2 regions of the Diaphorobacter sp. JS3050 genome follow, and region 2 is predicted to be linked to the other one. Evidence: riboswitches for the same ligand, from Rfam matches in the RefSeq annotation. Region 2 holds a riboswitch; the other holds the start of a gene.
What was found. Region 2 has a riboswitch for glycine ahead of gcvT (glycine cleavage system aminomethyltransferase GcvT). Riboswitches for the same ligand answer to the same signal wherever they lie in the genome.

Region 1 (9,958 bases), 1.5 Mb from region 2:
GTGCTCACCATCAACCCCGCGGTGATCGACGCCAAGAACCTCAAGGAGTTCGTCGAGACCGTGCGCGCCAACCCGGGCAAGTACAACTTCGCATCCACCGGCAACGGCACGGGCACGCACATGGCCTTTGCCGAGCTGAATGCGCGCCTGGGCCTGAACATGGTGCACGTGCCCTACAAGGGCGGGCCCGAGGCCATCACCTCGGTGCTGCGCGGAGAGACCTGCTGCATCATGAACCAGGTGCAGACCGTGCTGCCGCACTACAAGACCGGCAAGGTGCGCCTGCTGGGGGTGACCACGGCCAAGCCCGTGGCGGCCGTGAAGGAGGTGCCGCCCATCGGCGCCAGCGGCCTGCCCGGCACCAAGGGCTTTGACAGCTCGATCTGGTTCGGCATCTTCGCCCCCAAGGGCACCGACCCGGCCGTGGTCCAGAAGCTGAACACCGCCTTGCGCGAGGTGCTGGAGCAGCCCGACGTGCGCCAGCGCTTCGAGTCGCAGGGCAACACGGTGCGCATCGAAACGCCCGAGCAGTTCCGCCAAACGGTCCACAAGGACCGCGCGAAGTGGGCGCAGGTGGTGAAGGACGCCAAAATCAGCATCGACTGATTTCGCCCTCCACGCTTTCTTCGACGTCCTCCATGTCTTTTTCGCTTCCCCTGGGGGCGGCCGGCCTGGCCGCCCTCGAAGACCGCCTGCGGCACGACCTGCTCACCCTCAACTGGCGCGCCCGCGCATGGCTGCCGCCTCGCACCCATGAAGGGCAGCCCGTCATCGACGTGCTCATCATCGGCGCCGGCCAGGCGGGCCTGGCGGCCAGCATGGCGCTGGCGCAGCAGGGCATTGCCGCCGTGCTGCTGGACCGCGCGCGCGCCGACTACGAGGGCCCCTGGGCCACCACGGCGCGCATGGACACGCTGCGCTCGCCCAAGGAGCTCACCGGCCCCGCGCTCGGCGTGCCCTCGCTCACCTTCCGCGCCTGGTTCGAGGCCCAGTGGGGCCGTGAGGCCTGGGCCGCGCTCGACAAGATCCCGCGCCTGCAGTGGATGGACTACCTGCGCTGGTACCGCCGCGTGACGCAGGCCGACGTGCGCAATGAACACACCGTCACCGCCGTGCACCCACGCGCCGACGGCCTGGTGGCGGTGGACGTGCAGACCCCCACCGGCCACGCCACCTGGCTGGCGCGCCGCGTGGTGCTGGCCACGGGCCGCGACGGCCTGGGCGGCCCGCAGGTCCCTGCCTTCATGCGGGGCGTGGCCCACGCCGCACAGGGTGGCCTGTGGGCGCATTCGTCCGACGTGCTGGACTACGCCACGCTCAAGGGCAAGCGCGTGGGCGTGATCGGCATGGGCTCGTCCGCCATGGACAGCGCCGGCACGGCGCTGGAATGCGGCGCCGCCAGCGTGGACCTGATCGCGCGTCGCGCGGTCATGCCCACGGTGAACAAGTCCAAGGGCTCGGGCGTGCCCGGCCTCACGCAAGGGCACCACGACCTGCCCGACGCATGGAAGTGGCGCATACGCCACTACATCAACGTGCAGCAGGTGCCGCCGCCGCACGGCAGCACGCTGCGCGTGTCCGGCCACGCCAACGCCTTCTTCCACTTCGGTTGCGCAGTGCAGGACGTTACGCAGGTGGGCCACGCGCTGCACGTGGCGACGGCCAAGGGTACGTTCGCATTCGACTTCCTGGTCCTCGCCACAGGCTTCGTGATCGACTGGGCACAAAAGCCCGAATTCGCGCCGTTTGCGCGCCATGTCCGCACCTGGGGCGAGCGCTACCAGCCGCCCGCCGGCGATGAAGACCGCGAACTGTCCGACTCGCCCGACCTCGGCCCGGTGTTCGAATTCCGCGAGAAAGCCGCCGGCGCCTGCCCCGGCCTGGACCGCATCCACTGCTTCTGCTACCCGGCGGCGCTGTCGCACGGCACGGTGTCGGGCGACATCCCCGCCATCAGCGACGGTGCACGGCGCCTGGCCAGCGGCATCGCCGGCCTGCTGTACCGCGAGGACGTGGAGCACCACTTCGCCGCGCTGCAGGCCTATGCCGAGCCGGAACTGCTGGGCGACGAATGGACGCCCGCCGACACCTCCCAACGCATCCTGCCTTCGCCATGACCGACACCATCGACCAGCTCGCCCGCCTGGGCCATGCCCCCCATGCCCAGGCCGCGCGCCAACAGCGCGCCAAGGCCATCACCGCCACCCAGGCCTGCGAAGACCTGCTGCTCGCGCCAGCACTGCCCGGGGGCCTGGCGCTGGCCGAGCGCCTGTCCGTGGCCCAGGCCGTGGCGGCCGCCAGCGGCGTGGCAACGCTGGCCGACCATTACGGCGCGCGCCTGGCCGGCCTGCCAGCCCCGCTGGCGGATGCGCGCTGGCAAGCCATCACGCATTTCACGCAGCTGCTGGCTACGCAGCCCGCCGCGGCCGACCGCGCGGCCCTGCTCGCCCTGCCCCAGGCGGGCCTCGCCACGCCGGACGTGGTGCTGCTCGCGCAGCTCATCGGCTTCGTGGCCTACCAGGCGCGGTTGGTGGCAGGCGTGGCGGCGCTGGCCGCCCTCGGCCCCGCGGGCACCGCAGCCACGGCGGTCGCTCCCACCACGCCGGACGCGCCCTTCGTGCACCCCGCCAACCTGCCCCCGCCCGGCGAGCCGCTGCGCCTGGCCGGCTACACCAGCGAGACGCTGGACTGGAAGGCCTGGCTGCCCGTGGTGGACCCCGCAACCGCCAGCGCCGAGCAGAACGCCGTGCTGGACGCAAGCCACCCCAAGGCACGCACGTCGGACTTCTACCTCGTGCTGGCGCACCAGCCCCGCGTGCTCGCCGAGCGCTCGGAGGCGTTCAACGCCATCATGTACGCGCCTGGCGGCCTGCCGCGCGCCGAGCGCGAGGTGGCCACCACCGTGGTCTCGCGCATCAACGGCTGCGTGTACTGCGCGGCGGTGCATGCGCAGCGCTTCGAGCAGCTGGCCAAGCGCAACGACGTGATCGCGCAGATCTTCGCCGACCCCGACAGCGCCGGCACCAACGCCCGCGAACGCGCCCTGGCGCAGGCCAGCGCCGCGCTCACGCGCGCGCCCGGTGCATTCGGGCCGCAGCACATCGCGCCGCTGCGCGCTGCGGGCCTGAGCGACCTGGAAATCCTGGACACGGTGCACGCCGCCGCGCTGTTCGCCTGGGCCAACCGCCTCATGCTCAACCTGGGCGAAGCGGTCTACCCCTGAGCATGCACCCGGCGCCCCGCCCTGAGAGCGTGTTCATGGTTTGAGGGTTAGCCCGCTGGGGGCGCCGCGCCCGGGCCGCTACGATGGCCGGCGCAGGAGAGCAAACGGCTGCATGCCGTTTCACCGAAGGCGCAAACTCCCATACACGCTCAGGTTCCGTACTGCATACCCACACAGCCGTCTGGAGAGCCGCCACGCCCGCCGTGGCGCACCGAAGGAGCAAGTGCCGCGCACGGTCCCGCGCGGCATGAATCTCTCAGGTACCAAGGACAGGGGGAGCGGCAGCCAGGCCAGGTCGCGCCCGCTGTTCGCTATTCATTCAATAGCTGCTCGCGCGCGCCCTGCCTGCGCAAACCTTGAAAAAGGCTTGTAAACCATGCGCGTGATCGTTCTGGGCGCCGGCGTCGTCGGCACCACCTCTGCGTACTTTCTCCAGCAACTCGGCCACGAGGTCACCGTCATCGACCGGCAGGCTGTGCCCGGTGCGGAAACCAGCTTCGCCAACGGCGGCCAGATCTCGGTCAGCCACGCCGAGCCCTGGGCCAACCCCGGCGCGCCGCTCAAGGTGCTGCAGTGGCTGGGCAAAGAGGATGCGCCGCTGTTGTTTCGCCTGCGCGCGGACATGCGCCAGTGGCTTTGGAGCCTGCAATTCCTGCGCGAATGCACGCCCGCGCGCACGCGCCACAACATCGAGCAGATCGTGAGCCTGGGCAGCTACAGCCGCAGCACGCTGCAGCAACTGCGCGCCGACACGGGCCTGCAGTACGACCAGCGCACACAGGGCATCCTGCACTTCTACACCAGCGCCCAGGAACTCGACGCCGCGCTGGCGCCCGCCGAGCAGATGCGTGCGCTGGGCTGCCACCGCCGCGTGGTGGATGCCGACGAGGCCGTGCGCATCGAGCCAGCCCTGGCCCACGTCCGCCCGCAGCTGGCGGGCGCCACCTACACGGCGGAGGACGAGTCCGGCGACGCCCACCTGTTCACGCGCGCGCTGGCCGGCGTGGCCCAGGCCGCGGGCGTGCAATTCCGCCTGGGCTGCCACATCACCGCGCTGCACCCGGCGGGCGGCGCCATCGACCATGTGGAGATCACCAACGAGGCCGGCGGCTACGAGCGCGTGCGCGGCGACGCCTACGTGCTGGCGTTGGGCGCATTCAGCCCGCTGCTGGCCCAGCCCCTGGGCCTGCGCCTGCCGATCTACCCGGCCAAGGGCTATTCGGTGACGCTGCCGGTGCGCGACACGGCCGCCGCCTACCAGGTGAGCCTGACGGACGATGAGTACAAGCTGGTCTTCTCACGCTACACCAGCGCGCAGGGCGACCGGCTGCGCATCGCGGGGACGGCCGAGCTCAACGGCTACGAGCGCGCACTGAACGCCGTGCGCTGCGAAGCCATCGTGCGGCGCGTGGAGCAGCTCTTTCCCGGCGCGGGCGATGCGAGCCAGGCGCAGTTCTGGAGCGGCCTGCGCCCCGCCACGCCGAGCAACGTGCCGCTGATCGGCAAGACGCGCTACGGCAACCTGTTCCTGAACACCGGCCACGGCACGCTGGGCTGGACCCACGCCTGCGGCTCGGGCAAGTCCATCGCGCGCATCGTGAGCGGGCTGGAGCCGGAGCTGGACTTCGCGTTCTGCGGCCTGCCGCGCCCTGCTGCGGCGCCCCGCCCCGCCGTCATCGGCGTTTGAGCAAGCGCCACGGCGCTATGCATTGCATAGCTGCTTGCGCTTGATGGACGGGCGCTAGAGGCCAAAAAGGCTTATAAAGCCCCGTCCGATGCGACGAACACCGTCAGCACGCCCGTGTAGCCATAGAGCCGGTGCGCGGCGATTTCGCCGCCGGCGAAGAAGCCCGCCAGGGGCACGTCGCCCAGCGCATGGCGCACGATCTGCAGCTCGGCGCTGGGCCCACCGAAGTGCGGCCCGCCGCGGCCCGAGCAACTCACATACAGCGCACCGCAAATGCGCCGGCCGCCCGCCGGCTCGGCATGCGGCGCGCTGCCTGCGGCGGGCAGCGCCTGCGCCTCTTCGAGTTGGGGCGATAGCTCCTCACGGATCTCGGCGCAGATGCGCATCAGGTCGGCACGGGCCGCGCCGACGTTGCGCTGGCAGAAGGCCAGGCGCATGCCCACCTCGACATGGTCACCCAGCGCCACGCCGCTGCGCGTCGCGTCCAGCCCGACGATGTGGCGCACGCGCGTGTCGGCGCCGAAATGGCCCGTGCGCTGGCGCTGCGGTGCGTCCGCGTCCTCCAGCCCTGCCAGCGTGGCGCGCACGGCGCGCAGCGCGGCCTGGGCGTCGCCCTGCAGCGTCACGCCCAGCGTGTCCAGCAGCACGTCCAGCGCGGGCTCGCCGTCCAGCTCCAGCACCACGTTGTCCTGCACGGCGGTGATGGCCGCCTGCGCGCCGATGGGCTGGCAGCCCTGCGTGACGCGCGAGACCAGTTCCACCTGCGCATCAAAGGCCACGCCCGACAGGCCGCCGTGCAGCACGCCGTCGCCCTCGCCGCCGGCGGGCAGCGCCAGCTGCACCTGCGCCCCGCGGCTGGCCACCACGCCGCCAAACAGGTAGCCGCTGCTGGTGCGGCCCGCCATCTCGGCCACCAGGTCCGCCAGTTCGGGGGTCTGGCCGTCCGCATGCACCAGCGCCGTGTGGGCCGCAAAGCCCACCCCGGCCGCATCGCCGTGCGCCAGCGGCGCCACGCCCGAGAACACGCGGTAGTGCGCGCGCGGCAGGTCGCACAGCATCAGCGAGAGCGCGGGTTCATCGAAATATTCGACGTTGTTGCCCGCCACGCCCACGCCGACCGCGCCTGCCCAGTCGGTGACCGTCGGCAGTTCGCGCCGCAGCAGGTCCAGCAGGGCCGCGGCATCGTCCGCGTAGTGGTCGGTGATGTAGAGCAGCCCCAGCGTGGGTGCACTGGCGTACTGGGGCAGCGCCATCTGCGCCCGCAGTTGCGCCAGCACCAGCACCGCGGCCATGTGCCACTGCGGATGGGTGGCGTGTGCATTGGGAAAGAGTCTCATGTGTCAGCCCTGCGATGGGGTACAGGCGCCGCCGCGCAGCTCAACCTGCCGGCCGCCGCGTGCGGGACGCGGCAGCCTTTTCGGTTGGCGATGGTGCGGGGGCACGCTTGGCGCCCGCGTTGGCCACGGCAGCCCGCTTGGCGGCCGGACGTGCCTTGTCGTTGGCCTTGTCGTTGGCCTTGCCGCCCGGTTGGGTCGCCGGCCGGGCGGCCGCCTTTGTGGAAGGCTTACCGGCGGCAGGTGCGGGCGTTGCCGCAGGCGCCGCACCGGCGGCCTGCGCCGCCGCGCGCATGCCGTGCATGCCCTGCGCGGCCATCTGCGCCGCCATGCTGGAGGCGGTCTTGAGTGCACCGCTGGCCATCTCGCGCGTGGCGTCGAAGGCCGCCTGGTGCGTGCCCGCATCCCGCAGGGCATGCGCCGCGATCTGCTGGAACTGGCTGGTCAGCGCACCCCACCATTGCATCGGGTCGGCCACGCCCTTGGTCTGCTCGGGCGCTGCTTCATCGTCCGGTGGTGTTCGCGCGCTACGCGCCGCCGAGGCGTCGTTTGCAGGGGATTGCGCCTCCGGTGCGGGCGCGGGCGGAGAGGTGAACGGAAACGCGGACGGTGGCTCGGCGGCTCGTGCGGCGGGCCGCTCCTTGTCCTGGCCTGCGGCGGCGCCGAAGCTCGCGGCCAGGTCGCCCATCGCCACGTTCATGTCCTGCAGCGTGGCCAGCGTCATCTTCTGCACCTCCAGCGCCTGCACGGTGGCGGCCAGGGCGCGCGCGTTCTGCTCCAGCCAGAACTGCACGGCCTTGAGGTCCTGGATGCGCTTGTCCAGCTCGTCCACACTCACCGTGGGCGCCACCCAGCCCGACAGCCCCGGCATGGTGGGCATACCCGCCGCAGCGCCCTTGGCCAGGTTCTGCAGGAAATCAAATCCCGGGACGAAACGCCCGAAGCCGAAAGGGGTGCTATCGCTCATGGCCTGCTCCTGGTGCATCAGGGAATGGTTGCACAGCTTACCCGCATGCGCGCCACCCGTGCGGCATGTGCGTGCCCTGTGCCGTCCACAGGCCCGCGATAGCGTGGTTTTCTCGCGCAAACCCGCATGAATAGGGCACCCCACGCGCACAGACAGCGCCTAGAATCCGATCACCAGCCTGGCTGGCCTGCTTCTATACACCTTACAACGATCCGACATCATGGCAACTGCAAAGAAGACCACCGCTCCGGTGAAAAAGACCGCCGCCAAAAAGGCTGCGGCACCTGCCAAGAAGGCAGCCGCCCCCGCAGCTCCTGCTGCCATCAAGCCCGTGAAGGAAGCCTTCACCAAGACCGCGCTGATCGCCCACCTCGCCACGCAGGCGGGTGTCGAGCCCAAGGCCGCCAAGGCCGTGCTCGCCGCGCTGGAGACGGCCATCCTGGCTTCCGTGCACAAGAAGGGCTCCGGCGAGTTCACGCTGCCCGGCCTGCTCAAGATCGGCCTGCAGCAAGTGCCCGCCAAGAAGAAGCGCTTCGGCAAGGACCCGTTCACCGGCGAAGAGCGCTGGTTCCCCGCCAAGCCCGCATCGGTCAAGATCAAGACCCGCGCACTGAAGAAACTCAAGGACGCCACGCTCTGACACCGTGGCGCGGGTTTCGCAAAAAAAGCAGCCTCCGGGCTGCTTTTTTTATACCCGAGCGGCCCAGGGCGCACGGCCGCGGCGCCAGTCCGGCAACGGCTGCAGGTACAGCTGCGCCAGGCGGCTGCGCGCGGCATCGTCCACGCCCAGGCGTCGCTCCAGGTAACGCTGCACGCCGCCGTGGTCCTGGTCAACGGCTTGCAATGCGGCCTCCAGGAAGTCCTCCTGCACGCGCCAGATCACGTTCAGCACCTCCTGCGGCGCAGAGCTGCCCAGCCCCGCGGGCCGACGATACAGCGCGTTAGTCAACAGGTAGTCCTGCATGACCACCTCGCGCGACACGCCGAGCGCCAGCAGAATCAGGGCCGCGGCGAAACCGGTGCGGTCCTTGCCCGCAGTGCAGTGAAAGACCAGGGGGGAATCCTCTGCCAGCAACTGCCCGAACAAGCCCGCAAACTGCTGCGCGTTGTCGGAAACAAAGGCGCGGTAGGTGTCCTGCATCAGCCCTACCGCAACGGGTGCCGTGATCTGTTGACCCGCTACTGCCAGTTCCTTGGCGCGCTGCACGACGGTCGGCTCGATCGGCAGCGCGTGATAGCGCACCTGCGGCAGCGCATACGACTGGGCCGCGCTCTCCACCGGCCCGCGAAAGTCCACCGAGCGGGTCAGCCCCAAACCGGCCAGCACCTGCGCGTCCTGCGGTGTCAGGGCCGCCAGATGATCGGAGCGGAACAACCGGCGCCAGCGTACCGTGCGTCCATCCAGCCCCGCATAGCCTCCCAGATCACGGAAGTTGGACGCCCCCGTCAGCGAAAGCGTGCGTGAAAAGTCTTGCATCCGGTCACTGTAGTTCAAAGCCGTCACACGCTCATGACACATGAGCGTACATGCAGCCCGAAGTGTCGCCCTGCGTAGAGCTGCCCGCAGCGCGGGATCTTTGGGGCATGGGAGAGTGCCTGGCTTCCGTACGCCCCGCACCCGTGCCTGCAGGTATTGGCTCCCAAAGAAAGGACTACCGTCCCGCGAAAGAAACAAGGCCCCGAATCACGGAGAGGTCCTGTGCAGCGCTGGAGGATGAGGGTACGCAACAACTGCGTCGTTCCACGCAGCGTGGCAGTGCAGAAACAAAAACGCCCAACCGAGTGGTTGGGCGTTGTATGTGGTGGCCTGGGACGGAATCGAACCGCCGACACAAGGATTTTCAATCCTCTGCTCTACCAACTGAGCTACCGGGCCTGAGCCTTGAATTATAGCCCGAGAAATCGGGGCATGACGCCAAGCTGCAAAATTTTTGCCAATTCACGCGTTGCGTTTGTTGCGCCCGAGGTCCACCCCCAATTGGCGCAGCTTGCGGTAAAGATGTGTGCGCTCCAATCCTGTTTTTTCGGCGACGCGTGTCATTGAGCCGCCTTCGCGGGCGAGATGGAATTCAAAGTAGGCTTTTTCAAAACCGTCGCGCGCCTCACGCAAGGGTCGGTCGAGATTGAAGCCCTGGTGGGACATGGGCGCCTGCTCCATCACCGCAACAACAGGCGCAGGAGCCGGCGCGCCATTGGCAATGGCACCGGTTGTTGCGGGTGCAGGTGCGGTGTTGGTCTGGGCCGGCGCGGCAGCGCTTGCTGGTGGCTGCGCCGTGCTGCGTGCCAGGCCCTGCTCCACTGCCTTGAGCAGCTTCTGCATGGTGATGGGCTTCTCGAGAAAGGAGAAGGCACCGATGCGCGTGGCTTCCACGGCCGTGTCGATGGTGGCGTGGCCGCTCATCATGATTACTGGCATGGTCAGCGTGCCGGCCATGGCCCATTCCTTGAGCAGCGATACCCCGTCGGTATCGGGCATCCAGATATCCAGCAGCACCAGGTCATAGCTGCCATTCAAGCGCGCGTTGCGGGCCTGCGTGGCGTTCTCGGCAAGGTCGACGCTATGCCCCTCGTCGTTCAGAATTTCTGACAACAGGTCCCGGATCCCCAGTTCGTCGTCGACCACCAGAATATTTGCCATGTGTGTAAATGCACCCTTGCTGCACGTGCGGTGTTGTTAGAGCGCCACCGCCGATTCAGGGGCGAATGATAGCGACACTTGTGCGCCCTTCACCACGCCGTCTTCCACG
Region 2 (9,958 bases):
GATCATGGTGCGGTCCAGCGCCAGGTCTTTGTCGGACAGCTGGCGGATGTAGCGCAGCATGCCGGTTTCGGAATGGTGGGTGTTGAACACCGGGTGCGCCAAGAAGCGGCTGGTGCGCGCCAGGGTGTCGGGGAACAGCGCCGGTGCGCCGGCGGCGTCCATCGCCTCGATGGTGGGCAGTTGCTGGCCGTCCCGCGCAAAGATCTTCCACAGCAGCTCGATATCGGCGCGGGTGGTGGTCTCGTCCAGCGAGATGCACAGGTAGTCATTCCAGGCTTTTCGCAGGTTTGCGCCCATCTGGACTGCGCGAGCAGCTATTGAATCCGTAGCATCCTTGGTGTGCAGGCTGAGTGTGTCGAAGGCCGAGCCATGGTGGCGGCTGGTGAACCCCAGCTGCGCCAGGCCGCGGCTCAGGATGGCGGTGAAGCGCGCCACGCGGCGGGCGATGCGCGTGAGGCCCTCGGGGCCGTGGTACACGGCGTACATGCTGGCGATCACGGCCGGCAGCACCTGGGCCGTGCAGATGTTGCTCGTGGCCTTCTCGCGGCGGATGTGCTGCTCGCGCGTTTGCAGCGCCAGGCGGTAGGCGGGCTTGCCGTGCACGTCCACGCTCACGCCCACCAGGCGGCCGGGCAGGCTGCGCTTGAATTCGTCGCGGCAGGCCATGAAGGCGGCGTGCGGTCCGCCGGCGCCCATGGGCATGCCAAAGCGCTGGGTGGAGCCCACCACGATGTCGGCGTCCCACTCGCCGGGGGCCTTGAGCAGCGTGAGCGCCAGCAGGTCGGTAACGAAGATGGCGGCGGCCTGTTTGGCGTGGATGGCGTCCACGTCGGCCTGCCAGTCCTGCACCCAGCCGCTGCTGGCAGGGTACTGGATGAGGGCGGCGAAGAAGTCGCCGGCCAGGGCCGCCTGCCATTCCTCCTGGGAATTGGCCACCACCACGGTGATGCCGATGGGGGCGGCGCGGGTCTGGATGACTTCGATGGTCTGCGGGTGCGCATCGCCTGCCACGATGAAGACGTCGCTCTTGGACTTGACCGAGCGCTTGGCCAGCGTCATGGCCTCGGCGGCAGCGGTGGCCTCGTCGAGCATGGAGGCGTTGGCGATGGGCATGGCCGTGAGGTCGCACACCATGGTCTGGAAGTTGAGCAGCGCCTCCATGCGGCCCTGGGAGATCTCGGCCTGGTAGGGCGTGTAGGCCGTGTACCAGGCAGGGTTTTCCAGCACGTTGCGCAGGATGACGCCCGGCGTGTGCGTGCCGTAGTAGCCCTGGCCGATGAAGCTCTTGAGGATGCGGTTCTTCGACGCAATGGCCTGGAGTTCAGCCAGCGCCGCGGCCTCGGTGGCCGGCGCGGGCAGGTCCATGGGGCGCTGGCGCGCAATGGAGCGCGGCACGATGGAATCAATGAGCGCACGGCGCGAGGCCTCGCCGATCACCGACAGCATGTGTGCTTCGTCGGCGGCGTCGATGCCAATGTGGCGGGGCAGGAATTCAGCGGCGTTTTCGAGCGCCGCCAGGGGCAGGGGGGAGGGCATCTGCATGGCGAGGGACCAGTCTCAAGAGCGATGGGGCGGTGCGGCGGCGCCGTGTGCACGGCGCCGCGGGTGCATCAGGCGTTCTGGGCGAAGGCGGTATAGGCCGTTTCGTCCATCAGGCCGGCGAGCTGGCCGGCGTCGCTGAGCTTGACCTTGAAGAACCAGCCGGCGCCCAGCGGGTCGGAGTTGGCCAGGGACGGGTCGGCGCGCAAGGCCTCGTTGACCTCGACGATTTCGCCGGACACGGGCATGTAGACATCGGCAGCGGCCTTGACGGACTCGACCACACCGGCCACGTCGCCCTGGGCAAAGGTGGTGCCCACCGCGGGCAGGTCCACGAACACCACATCGCCCAACGCATCCTGCGCGTGGACGGTGATGCCGACGACGGCCGCGGCCGGGTCGGCTGCGTTGATCCATTCATGGTCTTTGGAAAACTGAATGCTCATGGGGGGCTCCGGGAAGAAGAAGTGGAAGGAAAAGGTTTGAGAGTGGTCAGCCCGCACTGTAGCCGGGCTGACCTGGGCGCGGTGGCAGTTCGCCGTGGTGAATTCAGCCGCGGTAGTAGCGTGTGGGAACAAAGGGCGTGGCAGCCACTTCCATGGGCACGGCCTTGCCGCGCACCATGGCGTTCACACGGGTGCCGGGGGCGGCATGGGCGGGCATTACGTAGGCCAGGGCGATGGGCTTGTCGGCAGTGGGGGCCAGCAGGCCGCTGGTGACTTCGCCGATGCGCTCGCCCGACTCGTTTTGCAACTCGGTGTGCTCACGCACGGGCACGCGCTCCAGCGCCACCAGGCCCACGCGCTTGCGCGTGAGAGTGGCCGGGCTGTCGATCTGGGCCAGCACCTTGTCGGCGCCTGGAAAACCGCCAGCGCGCGCGCCGCCTGTACGGCGCACCTTCTGGATGGCCCAGTTCAGGCCGGCTTCGGGCGGGGTGGTGGTGGTGTCGATGTCGTTGCCATACAGGCACAAGCCGGCTTCCAGGCGCAGCGAATTGCGTGCACCCAGACCGATGGGCTTGACCTCGGGCTGGGCCAGCAGCGTGCGCGCCAGGGCTTCGGCCTGCGTGGCGGGCACCGAGATCTCGAAGCCGTCCTCGCCGGTGTAGCCGCTGCGCGTCACGAAGCACTGCGCCCCCGCGATGTCGAAATGCCCGCCGGTCATGAACACCAGTTTGTCCACGCCTGGTGCCAGACGCGCGAGCACCGCAGCCGCCTGTGGGCCCTGCAGCGCGAGCAGGGCCTGGTCGGGCATGGGAATCACCTGGCAGCGTTGGCCGATGCGCGCCTGGATGTGGGCAATGTCGCCCACCTTGCAGGCGCCGTTGACGATCACGAAGAGCTCGTCCTGCGCCATGCGGAAGAACATGAGGTCGTCGATGATGCCGCCCTCGTCATTGAGGAGCAGGCCGTAGCGCTGCTTGCCCACGGGCAGGTCGACCACGTCCACGGGCATCAGCGTCTCGAATGCTGCTGCGGCGTCAGGGCCGACCAGCTTGAGCTGCCCCATGTGCGACACATCAAACAGGCCGGCCGCCGTGCGCGTGTGGTGGTGCTCGGCCATCAGGCCCATGGGGTATTGCACGGGCATGGAGTAGCCGGCGAAGGGCACCATGCGGGCGCCCAGTTCGATGTGCAGGGCGTTGAGGGGAGTGGTGAGCAGGTCGGACATGGCGGACATGGCAATGGGCGAAGGCAAATGGTGGAGCGATCTCTCGATCGCCGATTTGCCCCGCTGTCCGCTTTACCTGAGAGATTCACCCCGCCTGCATGGCATGTCACGGGGCTTGCTCCTTCGGTGGGCCGCATGCTGCTGCGGCCTCTCTCCAGCAAGGGAAACACCCGCATCCCTGCGGGCGTGTCGCCAGTCCTTTTGCCTGAGCGTTCGGCTGCTGCCTGCGCCTTCGGCGGCCCGGCCCTGAGGGGCGCGGACTCTCTCCTGACGGGACGGATTCTATCTATTTTGCGTACACGAGATCACGCAGGGCCAATGAAAGCGATGGCACGTAGGTGATGACCAGGAGGCACAGCAGGACCACGCCCACGAACGGCAGCAGGTGGGCGACGATGCGATCCAGAGAGATGCGCGCCACCGTGCACGCCGCGAACAGGTTCACGCCGAAGGGTGGCGTGATCATGCCGAGCGCCAGGTTCACCACCATGATCAGCCCGAAGTGCACCGGGTCCACGCCGAAGTGCTGGGCCACCGGCGCCAGGATCGGCGCCAGCACGATGATGGCGGCGCTGGTCTCGATGAACATGCCGATCACGAACAGCGCGGCATTCACGCCCAGCAGGAACAGCGCGGGCGACTGCAGCACCTCCTGCAGCCAGCGGCCGATGGCGTCCGGCACGCCAGCGCGCGTGATGAGGAAGGCAAACAGGCCCGCATTGGCAATGATGAACATGATCACCGCCGACGAGATGGCCGACTTGCGCAGGATGGCGAACAGGTCCGCGACGCGGATCTCGCGGTAGATCAGCATGCCCACCACCAGCGCGTAGAACACGGCCACGGCAGAGGCCTCGGTGGGCGTGAACACGCCGCCGTAGATGCCGCCCAGGATGATGACTGGCATCAGCAGTGCCCAGCCCGCCTGCAGCAGTGCGCGGCCGAAGGGCATGCGCCCATCGCCGTCATGCTTGCCCCAGCCCTTGTACTTGCAATACACCCAGACGAACAACATCAGCGCACCGCTGATCAGGATGCCGGGGCCGAAGCCGGCGATGAACAGCTCGCCGATCGATACCTCGGCCGCCACGCCGTACAGGATCATGGGGATCGACGGCGGGATGATCACACCCAGCTCGGCACTGGTGGCCTGCAGCGCGGCCGCGTAGCTGGTGGGGTAGCCATGCTTGATGAGCGCAGGAATCAGGATGGCGCCGATGGCGAACGTGGTCGCCACCGATGACCCTGAGACGGCCGCGAAGATCATGCAGGTGAGCACGCAGGTCATGGGCAGGCCGCCCTGCACGCCGCCCACGATGCTCTTGGCAAACTCCACGAGCCGGCGCGAAATACCGCCGGTCTCCATGAGGTTGCCCGCCAGGATGAAGAACGGAATGGCTGCGAGCGGAAACTTGTTGATGGAGGCGAACATCTCCTTCACGGAGATCAGCATGTTGGCGTTCGCCACCTGGATGCCCAGGATGGAGGCCAGCCCGATGGAGACGGCCACGGATATGGTGAGCGCGAAGCACAGCACCATGGTGGAGATCATGACCGTGGTCATAGGGCCCCCACGCGCGTCATTTCATGTACCCGCCGCCCCCCGAGGAGGCCGCTCGCTTGCTTGAGGCGGCTCTGCGCGGCGCTCATTGGGCAGTCTCCAGTTCATGGCGCTGCGGGTCGATCAGATTGCCCACGATGCCGAGGATGCTGAACAGCCCACCCACGGGCATGGCCAGATAGGCCCAGAACATGGAAACCGACTCCAGCCCTGCCATCGACTGCACGCCGCCGCGGCGCGCGTAGTCCCACCCCCACCAGATGATCACGGCGATGAGCGCCAGCGCTGCCAGGCACACCACCCAGTCCAGCACGCGGCGCAGCGGGCGCGGGCTCCAGCGGTAGAGCACGTCGACGCTGACCATGGCGCCCTGCCGGAATGCCATGGGAATCGCCAGAAACACCATCCAGATCAGGCTGAAGCGGATCAGCACCTCGGTCCACTCGGCCGGCTCTTCGAAAACGAAACGCATCAGGATCTGGAACATGCCGAGCGCCGAGGCCAGCGCCAGCATGGCGCAGGCGCCCCACATGGCGACGGCGGTGCTCCAGCGCTCGCAGGAGAGGAAGAAGGTTTTCATGCGCACTCACGAAAATATGAATAAAAACGCCCGTGGCGCATGATCCACGGGCGGTAGCAGCTACTGAAAAGTGAGCGTCACTTGTAGTTGCGGATCTTGTCGAGGTTGGCCTTGCCGAACTCTTTCTCGAACTGCGCGTTCACGGGCGCGAGCGCGGCGACAAACTTGGACTTGTCCAGATCGTCGATCACCGTCATGCCCTTGGCGCGCAGGTCGGCCACGCCCTTGGCGTCGTCCTCGTCCACGCGAGCGCGGTTGGCCTTGGTGCCCTCCTTGGCGGCGTCGATGAAGGCCTGCTTGTCCGCAGGGGAGAGCTTGTCGAACACCGCCTTGTTCATCACGAAGATGCAGGGGGAGTACACGTGACCCGTCAGCGAGAGGTGCTTTTGTACCTGGTCGAACTTGGCCGAGATGATGACGGGCAGGGGGTTTTCCTGGCCGTCCACCGTGCCTTGTTGCAGGGCGGTGAACACTTCGGGGAAGGCCATGGGCGTGGTGATGATGCCGAAACCCTTGTACGCGGCGATGTGCACCGGGTTCTCCATGGTGCGCATCTTCAGGCCCTTCAAGTCCTCGGGCGTCTTCACGTCGCGCTTGCTGTTGGTCATGTGGCGAAAGCCATTCTCCGCCCAGGCCAGCGCCTTGAAGCCCTTGGCATCGAATTTGGTCAGCAGGTCCTGGCCGATCGGGCCGTCGAGCACGGCGCGGGCGTGGGCCTTGTCACGGAACAGGAAGGGCACGTCCAGGATCTTGGTCTCGGGCACGAAGTTGGGCACGGGACCGGTGGAGCTGAAGGCCAACTCCTGCGTGCCCAACTGCACCGCTTCGATGGATTCGCGCTCGCCGCCCAGCGCGCCGTTGTAGAAGGTCTGCACCTTGTAGCGCCCGCCGGTGCGCTTTTCGACCTCCTTGGCAAACGTGTCGATGGCGACGCCCTGGTGGGAGTTCTGCGCCGTCGAGATGCTGATGCGCATTGTGGTTTGTGCCAAGGCCGTTGCGGCCATGCCCAGTGCCAAGCCCAGGCCCAGCGCAAGTTTGGTCAGCTGCATGTTGTCTCCTGTGAATCTGCGGGTGCTGCCGAAAAATTATGGCAATGCAACATGACGCAGGTCATAGGGGTTTGCGCGGGGACTTGAGAAGGCCGCCTTGGCCCGTCTTGCCAAGTCCCCGCCCAGCGGTAACCGGGCGGGGTCTCGTCAATGTCGTGCGCCCCGGTAAGAGCGCCTTGATGGAGAAGAAGTATGCGCCGCGGGTTGTGGATGAATTTGCTGAATTTCTCTATAAAAACCCACATTGAAGAAAAATTTTCTGCAGTATCTAGGTTTAACGAATAATGCAGCACATGGATCGCCTAGACAGAAAAATTCTCTCCGTCCTGCAAGGCAATGCACGCGCCAGCCTGCAAGAGATCGGCGCCGCCGTCGGCCTGAGCCCCTCGCCGTGCTGGGGCCGCATCAAGAAGATGGAGGAGGCCGGCGTGATCGAAGGCTATACCGTGCGCCTGAACCCGCTGGCGCTAGGGCTGGGCGACACGGTGCTGGTCATGGTCACGCTGGACAGCCATTCCGACAACACGCTGGAGAAGTTCGGCGAGGTGCTGGCCAGCATTCCCGAGGTGGTGGAGGCGCATCTGGTGTCGGGCGAGTACGACTACCTGCTGCGCGTGGTGGTCAAGGACACGCGCGACTATGAGCGCCTGCTGCGCGAGAAGCTCTACAAGATCAAGGGCATACGCCACAGCCAGTCGAGCTTCGTGCTGCGCACGCTGAAGAAGGCAGACCTGCCTTTGGGTGTATGAAAGAAAAAAGCTGCTCGCATCCATGAAATGGGCGCGAGCAGCTATCTTTTTCTGAGCGTGATGCAGATCAGCCGAGCAGCAGCGCGTCGTCGGCCAGCTTCTCGCCGCGCACCTTCTCGAACATCTGCAGCAGGTCGGGCACGTCCATACGCGCGCGTTCGTCGCCCGAGACGTCCAGCACCACCTGCCCCTGGTGCAGCATGACGGTGCGCTGGCCTACGTCCAGCGCCTGGCGCATGCTGTGCGTGACCATCATGGTGGTGAGCTGGTTCTCGGCCACGATGCGGGCCGTGAGCTGCAGCACGAAATCGGCCGTGCGTGGGTCCAGCGCGGCGGTGTGCTCGTCCAGCAGCAGGATGCGCGAGGGCTGCAATGCCGCCATGAGCAGGCTCACGGCCTGGCGCTGGCCGCCCGACAGCAGACCGATGCGGTCGGTGAGGCGGTTCTCCAGGCCCAGGCCCAGCGTGGCCAGGCGTTCGCGGAACATGGCGCGTTCAGACTGCTTGACGGCGCCGCGCAGGCCGCGACGCGTGCCGCGCTGCTGGGCCAGGGCCATGTTCTCCTCGATGGTGAGGTCTTCGCAGGTGCCGGCCATAGGGTCCTGGAACACGCGCGCCACGCGGCGGGCGCGCTCCCACACGGGCTGGCGCGTCACGTCCTGGTTGTCGATGGCGATACGGCCGGTGTCCACCGACAGGTCGCCCGAGATGGCATTCAGGAAGGTGGATTTGCCTGCCCCGTTGGAGCCGATGACGGTGACGAACTGACCCGCCGGGATGTCCAGCGACATGCCGCGCAGCGCGCGCGTTTCGATGGGCGTGCCGGGGTTGAAGGTGATGAAGAGGTCTTGTGCGCTCAGCATGGGGAGAGCCTTCCTTTCAGCGGCCGCCTGCGGCCAGCTTGCGCTTGAGCTGCGGAATCACGAGGGCGATGGTGACCAGCACGGCAGTCACCAGGTTGAGGTCCTGCGCCTTCAGGCCGATGAAGTCGCTGTTGAGCGCCAGCGCGATGAAGAAGCGGTACACGATGGCGCCGATGATCACGGCCAGCGTGGCCAGCACCAGGCGGCGCGAGGGCAGGATGCTCTCGCCCACGATCACGGCGGCCAGGCCGATGACGATGGTGCCGATGCCCATGGAAATGTCCGAGCCGCCCTGCGTCTGCGCGAACAGCGCGCCCGCCAGTGCCACCAGCGCGTTGGATACGGCCATGCCCAGCAGCACCATGGCGCCGGTGTTGATGCCCTGCGCGCGGGCCATGCGCGCGTTGGAGCCGGTGGCTCGGATGGCCAGGCCGCGCTCGGTGGCGAAGAACCAGTCCATGAACAGCTTGGCCGCGATCACGATCACCAGCAGGATCATCGGGCGCGACCAATAGTCGTCCAGGCCCGGCGGCTGGAGCAAGGTGAACAGCGTCTCGTCGTTGATCAGCGGCACGTTGGGGCCGCCCATGATGCGCAGGTTGATGGAGTACAGCGCGATCATCATCAGAATGGACGCCAGCAGGTCCATGATCTTCAGGCGCACGTTCAGCCAGCCCGTGACCAGGCCGGCAACAGCCCCTGCAGCGGTGGCGGCCACCGTGGCCACGTAGGGGTTATGGCCGGTGGAAATGAGGATGGCGCAGACCGCGCCGCCCAGCGGGAAGCTGCCGTCCACCGTCAGGTCGGGAAAGCGCAGCAGCCGGAACGAGATGAAGACGCCCAGCGCGACCAGGCTGAAGATCAGGCCGATCTCGACGGCACCCAGCAGGGAAAAGAGTGACATGGACAGTGGCGGATAGAAAACAAAGCAGGAGCCATGGCGCCATGGCTCCTGCGTGGGGTGCCAGTGGCCCGGGCTGCCGCGGCGGCCCGGCCTTGGCGCGAAGGTTTATTGGACCACTTGCGTGGCGGATTTCACCAGCGCGTCGGAGAGCTTCACGCCCTGCTTCTCGGCGGCGCCGGGGTTCACGAACAGTTCCATCTTGGTGCTGACTTCGGGCTTGATGTCGCCCGGCTTTTCGCCCTTGAGCAGGCGCACCACCATGCGGCCGGTCTGTTCGCCCAGGTCGCGGTAGTTGATGCCCAGGGCGGCGATGGCGCCGCGCTTGACGCTGTCGGTGTCGGATGCCACCAGCGGCACCTTGGCCTCCTGGCCGACCTTCACCAGCGACTCGTAGGCCGAGACGACGTTGTTGTCCGTGTTGGTGTAGATCACGTCCACCTTGCCCACCAGGCTGCGCGCGGCGCTGCTCACGTCCACCGAGCGCGGGGCAGAAGCCTCCACCAGCGTCATGCCCATCTTGGGCAACAGTTGCTTGAGTTCCTTGACCACGACGACGGAGTTGGCCTCGCCCGGGTTGTAGACCATGCCCACGCGCTTGGCGCCGGGCACGACCTGCTTGACCAGGTCCATCTGCTTGTCCAGCGCCAGCATGTCGGATACGCCGGTCACGTTGGTCTTGGAGGGTTCCCAGTTCTTCACCAGCTTGGCGGCCACGGGATCCGTCACGGCAGAGAACACCACAGGCACGGTCTTGGTGGCAGCCACTACGGCCTGGGCAGAGGGCGTGGCGATGGCGACGATGGCGTCAGGCTTGTCACCCACGAACTTGCGCGCGATCTGCGCGGCGGTGCCCGTGTTGCCCTGGGCGCTCTGGTATTGCCACTTGAGGTTTTTGCCCTCTTCAAAGCCGGCGGCCTGCAACTGGGCCTTCACGCCGTCGCGGATCGAGTCCAGGGCGGGGTGCTCCACGATGGCGGTCACGGCAACGGACTTTTGCTGCGCATGCGCCACGGGCGCGAGGGCGGCTGCGGCCAGGGCGATAG

Region 1: it holds a riboswitch for glycine, as region 2 does, so the genes downstream of both, HND92_RS17520 (D-amino acid dehydrogenase) here and gcvT (glycine cleavage system aminomethyltransferase GcvT) in region 2, are expected to answer to the same signal.

The regions. Positions count from the first base shown of each region.
Region 1 covers NZ_CP053553.1:3,678,269-3,688,226, forward strand. The annotation lists gene HND92_RS17505 (tripartite tricarboxylate transporter substrate binding protein) at 1-606, shown strand, start outside; gene HND92_RS17510 (NAD(P)-binding domain-containing protein) at 639-2,117, shown strand; gene HND92_RS17515 (peroxidase-related enzyme) at 2,114-3,223, shown strand; glycine riboswitch at 3,395-3,506, shown strand; gene HND92_RS17520 (D-amino acid dehydrogenase) at 3,600-4,910, shown strand; gene HND92_RS17525 (FIST N-terminal domain-containing protein) at 4,982-6,247, opposite strand; gene HND92_RS17530 (PhaM family polyhydroxyalkanoate granule multifunctional regulatory protein) at 6,288-7,211, opposite strand; gene HND92_RS17535 (HU family DNA-binding protein) at 7,432-7,851, shown strand; gene HND92_RS17540 (tyrosine-protein phosphatase) at 7,900-8,688, opposite strand; tRNA gene HND92_RS17545 (tRNA-Phe) at 9,012-9,087, opposite strand; gene HND92_RS17550 (response regulator) at 9,151-9,849, opposite strand; gene HND92_RS17555 (ATP-binding protein) at 9,886-9,958, opposite strand, start outside.
Region 2 covers NZ_CP053553.1:2,175,990-2,185,947, reverse strand. The annotation lists gene gcvP (aminomethyl-transferring glycine dehydrogenase) at 1-1,542, opposite strand, end outside; gene gcvH (glycine cleavage system protein GcvH) at 1,611-1,985, opposite strand; gene gcvT (glycine cleavage system aminomethyltransferase GcvT) at 2,089-3,219, opposite strand; glycine riboswitch at 3,264-3,378, opposite strand; glycine riboswitch at 3,398-3,490, opposite strand; gene HND92_RS10545 (TRAP transporter large permease) at 3,497-4,774, opposite strand; gene HND92_RS10540 (TRAP transporter small permease) at 4,857-5,351, opposite strand; gene HND92_RS10535 (TRAP transporter substrate-binding protein) at 5,429-6,400, opposite strand; gene HND92_RS10530 (Lrp/AsnC family transcriptional regulator) at 6,694-7,149, shown strand; gene HND92_RS10525 (ABC transporter ATP-binding protein) at 7,217-8,011, opposite strand; gene HND92_RS10520 (ABC transporter permease) at 8,028-8,915, opposite strand; gene HND92_RS10515 (ABC transporter substrate-binding protein) at 9,021-9,958, opposite strand, start outside.